DNA from 3 places in the Arthrobacter sp. GW822-FHT05G07 genome. Region 1 is predicted to be linked to each of the others. Evidence: predicted binding sites of a transcription regulator. Region 1 holds the regulator's gene; each other region holds the start of a gene.

What was found. Region 1 encodes LexA, which represses DNA repair genes until DNA is damaged. Its sites were predicted from a motif close to TCGAACANNTGTTCGA; they were not measured.
Region 2: a site for LexA is predicted at 1,767-1,782, ahead of AC1RJY_RS00675 (LexA family protein). Genes of this name have one in related genera too.
Region 3: a site for LexA is predicted at 1,367-1,382, ahead of AC1RJY_RS00655 (Y-family DNA polymerase). Genes of this name have one in related genera too.

What each region holds. Positions count from the first base shown of each region.
Region 1 is NZ_JBXALT010000015.1:44,521-47,792, reverse strand. It holds gene AC1RJY_RS21920 (ATP-dependent DNA helicase) at 1-1,416, shown strand, start outside; gene lexA (transcriptional repressor LexA) at 1,495-2,238, opposite strand; gene AC1RJY_RS21910 (LysM peptidoglycan-binding domain-containing protein) at 2,588-2,947, shown strand; gene AC1RJY_RS21905 (histidinol-phosphate transaminase) at 3,026-3,272, shown strand, end outside.
Region 2 is NZ_JBXALT010000001.1:162,745-166,016, reverse strand. It holds gene AC1RJY_RS00690 (ArsR/SmtB family transcription factor) at 1-275, shown strand, start outside; gene AC1RJY_RS00685 (cation diffusion facilitator family transporter) at 272-1,003, shown strand; gene AC1RJY_RS00680 (DsbA family protein) at 1,000-1,668, shown strand; gene AC1RJY_RS00675 (LexA family protein) at 1,796-2,227, shown strand; gene AC1RJY_RS00670 (LacI family DNA-binding transcriptional regulator) at 2,224-3,234, opposite strand.
Region 3 is NZ_JBXALT010000001.1:158,764-162,035, reverse strand. It holds gene AC1RJY_RS00665 (sugar porter family MFS transporter) at 1-863, shown strand, start outside; gene AC1RJY_RS00660 (sigma factor-like helix-turn-helix DNA-binding protein) at 1,026-1,202, shown strand; gene AC1RJY_RS00655 (Y-family DNA polymerase) at 1,445-2,743, shown strand; gene AC1RJY_RS00650 (uroporphyrinogen-III synthase) at 2,757-3,272, opposite strand, start outside.

The sequences.
Region 1 (3,272 bases):
AAGTGCCCTCTGGCCGAGGAGTGCTTCAGCGAGCTGGCGCGCTCCAGGGCGGGGGAGGCCGACGTCGTGGTCACCAACCATGCCATGCTTGCCGTCAGCGCCTTCGAAGGCCTCGCTGTGCTGCCTGAGTACGACGTCGTGGTGGTTGATGAGGCGCATGAGCTTCAGGACCGCGTGACCGGTGCCGTTTCAGGGCAGTTGTCGGTGGCGATGGTCCACGCTGCGGCATCCAGTGCCCGCAAGCACACAGCCATAACAGTGGACGCCCTCAACGCTGCAGCGGACCGGCTGGATATGGCCATCGCCGGCGTATCCAACGGGCTGTTGCCCAGTGGCCTCAACGACGAGCAGCTCGATTGCCTGGACCAATTGCGGGACGCCACGCGCGCTGCGCTCTCGGATTCGAAGACTGATTCGTCAAGCGCAGTGGACGGCGGCCGCCAGCTCGCGCGCTCACGGCTCATGCTCATCCTGGAACTGTGCGAGCGAATGCTGGCCGCCAAAGAGAACCGGGAAGTTGTCTGGTTCTCGCGGAACAGCACATTCGACCCCCAGCAGGGCTATTCGCAACCGGATGAGACTGCCCCGGCTTTGATCAATATCGCCCCGCTCAGTGTCGCGGGACGGCTTCGGGAGGGCCTCTTCGCCGGCCATACCGTGGTGCTGACTTCCGCCACGCTGGCCATAGGCTCTGCCTTCGAGCCGGCAGCAGGCGGCCTCGGCCTGATTGGCGACGGTGCCCCGAGTTGGACAGGGATCGATGTCGGATCGCCCTTTGACTACCCCAAGCAGGGTGTGTTGTACGTGGCTAAGCACCTGCCCAAACCCGGTCGGGGAACTTCGCCCGAGGCGCTGGACGAATTGGAAGACCTCATCCGGGCCTCCGGAGGCGGGGCTCTGTGCCTGTTCTCCTCACGGCGTGCGGCAGAGGAAGCAGCCGATGCCATGCGACTCCGGCTGGACGTGGATATCCTCTGCCAGGGCGAATCAACTATGGCGGCCCTCGTAAAGCAATTCGCGGATGAGCCGGACACCTGCCTCTTTGGAACAATGTCACTGTGGCAGGGGGTCGACGTTCCTGGGGGCTCATGCCGTCTGGTGGTGATTGACCGCATTCCCTTCCCGCGCCCCGATGATCCCCTCATGACTGCCCGCTCCCGGGCAGTGGCACAATCAGGCGGGAATGGCTTCATGGCCGTATCAGCAACGCACGCTGCCATCAGGCTGGCGCAGGGCGCTGGCCGCCTGATCCGCTCGACGGGCGACAAAGGGGTAGTGGCAGTGCTCGACTCGAGGCTTTCGACGGAACGTTACGGAGGCTTCCTGCGTGCCGCCCTGCCGCCCTTCTGGGCAACGACGGACCGATCAGTGGTCCGAGGCGTTCTGGAGCGTCTGGGCTCCGCTAAGGCCCCGTAGCGCAACCTTCGCGTGGACACCTGCTGGTGTCCACGGGAAGGGGCGTCTAGATGGAGCTGCATCTAGGGGGAACGGCGTCTAGAGAGAGCGCAGTACCGAAACTACTTTGCCCATGATGGTGGCCTGATCGCCGAGGATGGGTTCGTACTGGGTGTTTTGGGGGAGCAGCCACGTATGGCCGTCACGCTGGCGGAAGGTCTTCACGGTTGCTTCGTCATCCAGCAGGGCGGCCACGATGTCGCCGTTGATGGCGTCGTTCTGGCGGCGGACCACCACCCAGTCACCGTCACAGATGGCGGCATCAATCATGGAGTCGCCGGCCACTTTCAGCATGAACAATTCGCCGTGCCCCACAAGTTGCCGGGGGAGTGCAAGTACGTCTTCCACCGTCTGGTCAGCCAGGATTGGGCCACCGGCAGCGATGCGGCCAACCAGCGGAACCATGGCGGTATCGCTGGCGCTGGCGAGTTCCGTTACGGCAAGGCCACCCGCGCTGCGAAGGGTGGTGGGCGCTTCCACTCCCGGAATCGCCCCACCATCAAGGGTCAGCGGCATCAGGACTTCCATGGCGCGCGGACGCTTGGGATCCCTGCGGAGATAACCAAGCTTCTCCAATTGGGACAACTGATGAGTGACGCTCGACAAACTGGCCAGACCCACGGTGTCGCCGATCTCACGCATGCTGGGCGGGTAACCGTTGTCATTGACCGACCGTTGGATGGTCTCCAGGATCTTCTTCTGCCGGACAGTCAGGCTCTTGGGACTCTTTTGAGGCTGCTGGCTCCGCAGGGGTGCCCCGCCGCCTGTGGCTTTCGCTGCCATGTTCGCCAATGCCTTTCCTTTCGGCCCCGAACCGTGCCCGGGGTTGTCGGGTCTGCAAAAAATGTCAGACCCTCCTGTTCCACTGAAACAGTGCTGTTTCTTCACTCAAACGTAGGGCAGGCACAGGCGTTTATCAAACATTTGTTCTAGCGAGTCTCGACACCGTTCGTTGATAAGTGCTAAAAATGTCATAGCAAGGTTCGAATATGTGTTCTATAAACCTGATGCTGAAGCCGGATGTTCGAACATAGCGTTCGAATATCCGGAGCCAGAGGAAGGGAACACCAAGAATTGGCCGCCAAGCACCGGGCACCCCGGAGCTTGGCAATAGCTCAGAAGGGCTCAGCTCATGTCCGCAATCACTACGTTCGCTGATTTCCGCACCACCCAGGCACCTGCTCGCCTGCGTCTCACTCGGCGGGGACGGATTGTTTTCTTCGGCATTCCGGCAATGCTGCTGGTGGCGGCACTGCTGAGCCTGGCCGGTTTCATCAACTCTCCAGCCAAGGCCTCGGACTCGCAGTCCCAACTACGTCCGCCCGTTGCCGTCACCGTCACGGTTCAGCCGGGGCAGTCCCTGTGGGGCATCGCCGGCGCTGCCGCTCCCGAGCGGGACCCTCGGGATGTCATCGCCGAGATCATCCAGCTGAACGACCTCCGCGGCGGTCGCATCCTGCCAGGCCAGCAGCTGTTCGTTCCGGCGAACTGAGCCAGTTCCCATCCGCGGGAACCCGTGGTCGGGCGTCACAGTTAGTCGGCAGTACCGGAGGCCCCTTAAACTAAGTTGGTGAGTGACCAGCTTGAGCGACTTGACCGACTTCCCCTCCGGACCAACCTGCGTGGACTGAGCCCCTACGGCGCACCGCAGCTTGATGTCCCCATTCTGCTCAATGTCAACGAGAACACTCATGGCGTCCCCGCAGATGTCCAAGCCGCCATCACCGAGGCCGTAGCCGCTGCGGCCACAGGACTGAACCGCTATCCGGACCGCGAGTTCACGGAACTTCGTGAAGCCTTGGCCGAGTACCTTGGCC
Region 2 (3,272 bases), on a different contig from region 1:
CGGATGCGACCCGCGCACGGATTCTTCTTGCCCTCTCTGACGCCTCGTCCTATCCCTCGGATCTGGCTGATTCGTTGGGGGTGTCGAGGCAGAGCATGTCCAATCATCTGACGTGCCTTCGCGGCTGTGGCTTAGTGGTGGCGGTTCCTGATGGGCGGCGGAGCCGGTATGAGCTGGCGGATGCCAGGCTTGGTCATGCGATCAAAGACCTGATCGGCGTGGTTCTGGCCGTGGACCCGGCTTGCTGTGCGCCGGATGGGGAGTGCTTCGCATGACGGTAGTGATGAACGCAGCGGTATCGGATCGCCGAACGGTCCTGAGCCGCAGGATCCGGCTGTTCGCTGCAGCGACCATCACTTACAACGTCATAGAGGCGGTCGCGGCGCTCTGGGCCGGAGGGGTCGCGGATTCCTCGGCGCTGATCGGCTTCGGACTGGACTCGGTCATTGAGGTGACCTCTGCTCTGGCGTTGTCTTGGCAGTTCTCTGCCGAGGATCCGGAGCGGCGTGAGCACCTGACGTTGCGGATCATAGCCGTCTCCTTCTTCGTCTTGGCTGCGTTCGTGACCGTGGACGCTGTCCGCTCACTCTTGGGGGCGGGGGAGGCTCAGCATTCAACGCCGGGCATCGTTATCGCTGCGTTGAGTTTGGCGATCATGCCGGTGCTGTCGTGGGCTCAGCGACGTGCCGGGCGTGAGCTCGGTTCCAGGACCGCCGTCGCCGATTCCAAGCAGACCTTGCTCTGCACGTACCTTTCCGCCGTTCTGCTGATCGGCTTGGTCCTGAACAGTACCCTGGGCTGGTGGTGGGCCGATGCCGGCGCGGCGCTGGTCATTGCCGGAATAGCCGTCCGCGAAGGTATCAACGCCTGGAAGGGCGAAGCTTGCTGCGCCATTCCGGACGCCGATCACGGCCATGCGAATTCCTGCTGCGCCGAGTGCGGATCGGATGCTGTGGCTGTCACTGTTGCCGCGGAGCTTGGAACAAAGCCGGCCGAACGATGAGCGCAGTCATTTCCGGTCGAAGGGTCCGCATCGCGATCTGGATCCTCCTCGGCGCAATCGTTGGTGCGGGAGCGATCTGGTACGCAGTGCTCACCGCCAACAAGCCGGCTCCGGCTGCCCCACTTGCGGCCGCTGAAGCTCGGCTTGTCAGGGAGGACAGTCACCGGGTGACGAGCCCGGCCATGGAGAAAGCCCAGCTGGTGGAGTTCCTGGACTTCGAGTGTGAATCCTGCCTCGCCGCTGAGCCTCTGGTGGAGGAGTTGAAAAAGGAGTACGGGGACAGGATTACGTTCGTCCACCGCTATTTCCCGCTGCCCGGTCACCGAAACTCAGGCGCCGCTGCACTGGCCGCGGAGGCTGCTGCCCAGCAGGGTAGGTATCAGGAAATGGCAGCGAAACTCTTCGCGACACAAAGCGAATGGGGCGAAAAGCAGACCTCCCAGGCAGCGCAGTTCAGGACCTTCGCCCAAGAAATCGGCCTGGAGATGGATCAGTACGATGCCGCGGTGGCAGACCAGGCCAGCAAGGACCGGATCAGCCGGGACGTCGCCGACGGGAAAGCGCTCGGCGTGACTGGCACGCCTACGTTCTTCCTGAACGGAAAGAAGCTCACCCTGAATACCGAAGCCCAGTTCCGCCAGCTCCTCGACGACGCCGTGCGCTAAATGGCCGGAAAGGCCTAGGCAGCTGCCACGTCCTTTCCCTGAGCGCACCATGGTGGTCCGCTAGCCCAAATGTCCGCCCTTGGCTGTACACTCAATTATCGAACATATATTCGAATAAAGGTGTGTTGTGGGCGTGATAGTCGGCCCCCGCGTGATAGATGCGGGCTTCTCCCTAATGTCAGTACTGCTGGCGCCTATACCGGTGGCGGCGGGGTATCCGTCACCTGCGCAGGACTATTTTGATGGCCGCATCGATCTCAATGAGCACTTGATCAAGGATGTCACCAGCACTTTCGTGGTGAGGGTGACGGGTCAGTCCATGGAGGGCGCCGGGATCAGCGACGGCGACGAGTTGATCGTCAACCGGGCCCTCGAGCCCAAGGATGGGTCCGTCGTCGTGGCTGTCCTTGATGGCGAGCTGACCATCAAGAGGCTGCGCGTCACGCCGTCAGGTGTAATTCTGCAGGCGGACAATCCCAAGTATCCGGACATTCGCGTTCCGGCGTTGTCTGAGCTGACCATCTGGGGCGTCGCCACCACGTGCCTGCATCACATCTAGGTGACGCGCGCCGGTGGTGCTGTCGAGTTTCTCACCACCAGTTTCGGCGTGACTCGCCTGTCAGCGACGGGCGCCTCGGGATTGCTGAGGCGTTCCAGCGCGACGGTGCCCGCAATCTGTCCCAGCTCAGTAGCGTGAAGGTCGACGGAGGTGAGATCGATGCCGTGGAGTCCGGAGGTCCTCGAATTGTCGTAACCCACCAAGGAGAGCTCGGATGGCACCGAGAGGCCTTTGGCATACGCGGCCTCCCGGGCACCCAGGGCCAGCTGGTCGTTGTGGGTGAAGATTGCCGTTGGTCGCTCGGTCATGCTGAGCAGTTCGGTGGCCGCGCGCTGTCCGGCGTCCTGGGTGAAGTCCTCAGCCGCGAGCATAAGTGGCTTCAGCCCGGCGTCGCGCATGGTTTTCGCGTAGCTCTGCCTCCGGACCGTATGCCCGTCGTACACGGGCCCGGCCAAGTGGGCGATTCTCGTGTGACCCAGCCCGATGAGGTGTTCAGTGGCGGCGCGGGCGCCGGCAGCGTCGTCCGAATAGACGCTATCCACTCCCTCTACGGGGCGCGTCACGCTCACGAGCGGGACAATGTGGGCCAACTCCCGGACCCGCTCCTCGGAATCCAGCAGCGTGGCGGCGATGATGATGCCCACCCGTGCCTCAATCAGCGACTCCAGCGCGCCTTGATCCTCACCGTCAATGGACCGCGAGACGCTGAGAATGAGTCTGTTACGGTCTTGGGGCAGTGCCGTGCGGACACCACTGAGGATGTCCGCGTAGACCTCATTGCGGATGTCCATGAGATAAAGCCCGACGGCGGAGCGATGCTTGCGTGCGAGATCGGCGGCTACTGCGTTGGGCCGGTAGCCCAGCCGCTTGGCGGCTTCGAAAATGGCCTGCTTGGTTTCGTCGCTGACGCCAGGCGCGCCGCGGAAGGCAAAGGACACGAGGGTTCGCGAAACGCCGACTTCCTTGGCGACGTCACTTTGCGTGGCCGAACGATGGCGGTGGTCCATAACCATGTCCTCATCCTCCCATGGAGGAGAAACTGCAA
Region 3 (3,272 bases), on a different contig from region 1:
TGTTCTTCGGCATGCTGCGGATGCCCGAGTCGCCGCGTTGGCTCATCTCGAAGGGACGCTGGGAAGAAGCCCTGGTGGTCCTGAAGACCATTCGCTCCGAGGAGCGGGCCGAGGCTGAAATGGCCGATGTAAAGCACCTCGCCGACGAAGAGCGGGCCTCCAAGGCCACGTCCTGGGGCGCGCTGAAGGACAAATGGATCCTGCGCATCATCCTGGTGGGCATTGGCCTGGGTGTTGCCCAGCAGCTGACGGGCATCAACTCGATCATGTACTACGGCCAGTCTGTGTTGGTTGAGGCAGGGTTCGACTCCAATGCTGCCCTCATCGCCAACATCGCACCAGGCGTGATCGCCGTAGTTGGTGGCGTGATTGCGTTGACTCTCATGCAGCGCGTCAATCGTCGCACCACGCTGCTTTTGGGCTTCACGCTGACCACCGTGTGCCACTTCCTCATCGGCATCGCATCCATCGTCCTGCCGGTCGGCAATGCCGCACGCCCGTTCGTCATCTTGTTCCTGGTGGTCGCGTTTGTAGGATCCATGCAGACCTTCCTGAACATCGCCGTGTGGGTGATGTTGTCCGAGATCTTCCCGCTGCATGTTCGCGGTTTCGCAATCGGCCTATCGGTGTTCTGCCTCTGGATCGCCAACGCACTCCTGGGCCTCTTCTTCCCCACGCTGGTAGCCGGCGTCGGGATCACGGGAACGTTCTTCCTCTTTGGAATAGTTGGAATCCTGGCCCTCATTTTCATCTACACGCAGGTTCCCGAAACCCGCGGACGCACGCTGGAGGCACTCGAAGAAGATGTGACCACGGGTGCCATCTACCTGGTGCACAAAAAAGAATCGGCCGGAGTTTCCTAGCCTTTCCGCCCCGCAGCGTCCCGGCTTTTTCGTATCGCCGCATCCCGCCCGCCGGACTTTCCACAGTCCGGCGGGCGGGATGCTTTTGTCTGCTGCCAGCTATCCGGTTCTTTATCCGGATCCCTCTAGGCACTGCCTACGCCTCGGCTGAATGGGTCGTGAATGCGGGTCCCCAGTTCTTGGTCTATGTCTTCGAACCTCAGGACTGCACGCTTGCGGGATGGCTTCGGAGTGGCCGAGGCCGGCGCCTTGTTGGGATTGTCGGCAACGGCTGCCAGGACTCGCTACTCAAGAGCCCGGAAACACTTGAGAGCCAGCATGGCCAGTAACGGCAGCTAAATCCCTACTCAGAGAACGGCAGGTTCCTGACGTAGCTGGCTAATACGGCGTTGTTCCAACGAACTGCGGTCAGACGGTTGAGGAACACGGAAGACTCCATGAAATCCTCTGGATCCATTGGGCAGCGAAGTTTTTGTCGGGGCCAAAAGGTACAGTAGAAGTATTCGAATATATGTTCGAATGCACGGCGTGTCCTGCACTGAAACAGGAGCGCGCGTGCTATTGCCGATCAAGGGATGGAAATGTCCAAGCCAGCGCTCATGCACCGGATGCAGGAGATTGCCCACGTGGATATCAACTGCTTCTATGCCTCGGCGGAGCGGGCCTTTAACCCGGCGTTGGAGGGCAAACCGCTGATCGTCCTGTCCAACAACGACGGCTGCGCCGTGACAAGGTCGCCGGAGGCCAAAAAGCTGGGGATAGGACTTGGGGAGCCGTGGTTCAAGCTTGCTCCGCGCGCCAAGGAGTGGGGGCTCGTGGCACTCTCAAGCAACTACGAACTGTATGGAGACATCAGCTCGCGGGTCATGGAGCTTCTGGCCCGGTACTCGGCATGGCAGGAGGTGTACTCCATTGATGAGGCGTTCCTTGGAGTGAAGGGACAACCGGACGATCTGCTGGAGCTGGGACGGACTATCAAGGCCGCGTGCCAGCAGCACGTTGGGGTTCCCGTCTGCGTAGGAATCGCGCGCACCAAGACCCTGGCCAAGCTTGCCAACAAGTGGGCCAAGCACAATCCGGCCTTCAAGGGAGTGTGCCGTTGGGACTCCATCCCGGAAGTCCAACGCGAAGCACTCATGGCACGGCTTTCGGTAATCGAGATCTGGGGCGTGGCCACCAGGCTCACCAAACGCTTGAATGCGATGGGAATCTTCTCGATCCTGGACCTGGTCCGCGCCGACCCGGTGGCGTTGCGGGACAAGTTTTCCATCGTCATGATGCGGACCATTTTGGAACTGCAGGGCACGCCCTGCATCCCCATGGAGGAGGAACGGATAGGACGGGACCAGCTAATTTTCTCCCGTTCCTTCTCCACACCGATTACCACTGCAGCCGAGTTGCGGCAGGTGCTCAGCGTCTACGGCCAAATGGCCAGTGCCAGGCTGGCCAAACATGATCTTCAGGCCAAGCTGCTGACTGCCTTTGCCGCAACATCGGTCTATAACCCGAACGACAAATCATTCCCCACAGTCAACGTCAGGCTGCCCATGCCGACCTCGGATCCCGTGCTGCTGACCAAGGCCGCGCACGCACTGGTTCCAAAGATCCAGGAAGGCGTGAAGTACGCCAAAGCCGGGATCATGGTCACGGATCTCCGGCCAAGCGGCAACCAGAAACCGTTGGAGATCTTCGAGAACCGGCATGAGGAACGCGGGATCGGCACCTTGCTGGAGCAAGTCAGCAAGCGGTACGGCCGCGGTTCCATCGGTCTGGGTCATGCCGGAATCAAGGGCGGCCCGGACTGGTCCATGAAACGCGACATGCTCAGCCCCCGCTACACCACCAACTGGGACGAACTCCCCTTGGTGAAGGCGGCGTAGCGTGTCAGAGAATCTAAGCCCGCAGCCGGTAACCGCGCTTCACCACGGTTTCCACGAGCTTGCCGTCCGGAAGAGAGGACCGCAGCCTGCTCACTGTCATATCCAAGGCGTGCACCGAACCGCGCAGGTCCAACAGGTCAGAAAGAGCTTCCCGGGACAGGACAGCCCCACCCGCGCCGAGCAGCGCTCGCAGCAGCAGCAGGGGAGCCGGTGCGAGGTCCACCACCTCACCGTTGATACGCAAGCAGCGCCCGCGCAACTCAATGGTGGCGCTCTTGGTCTCCAAACGCCGCACATGGTTGAGGGACAAATGTTCCGTCACCAGCCTGATGAGCGCGCCCATGCGGTAACGGTCGGGAATCAGTGGCGTCAGCCCGGCGTCGACCAGCGGCTGTGCAGTGACCGGCCCAACGGCCGCAACAGTCACCGGACCCTTGAGGGCCTCGATGAGCTGGCGGTAGAGGCCCATTTCGTGTGCAGTGCTCCACATCGCGTCCACGGCCGGGGCGCTGGTAAAGGTCAGCACATC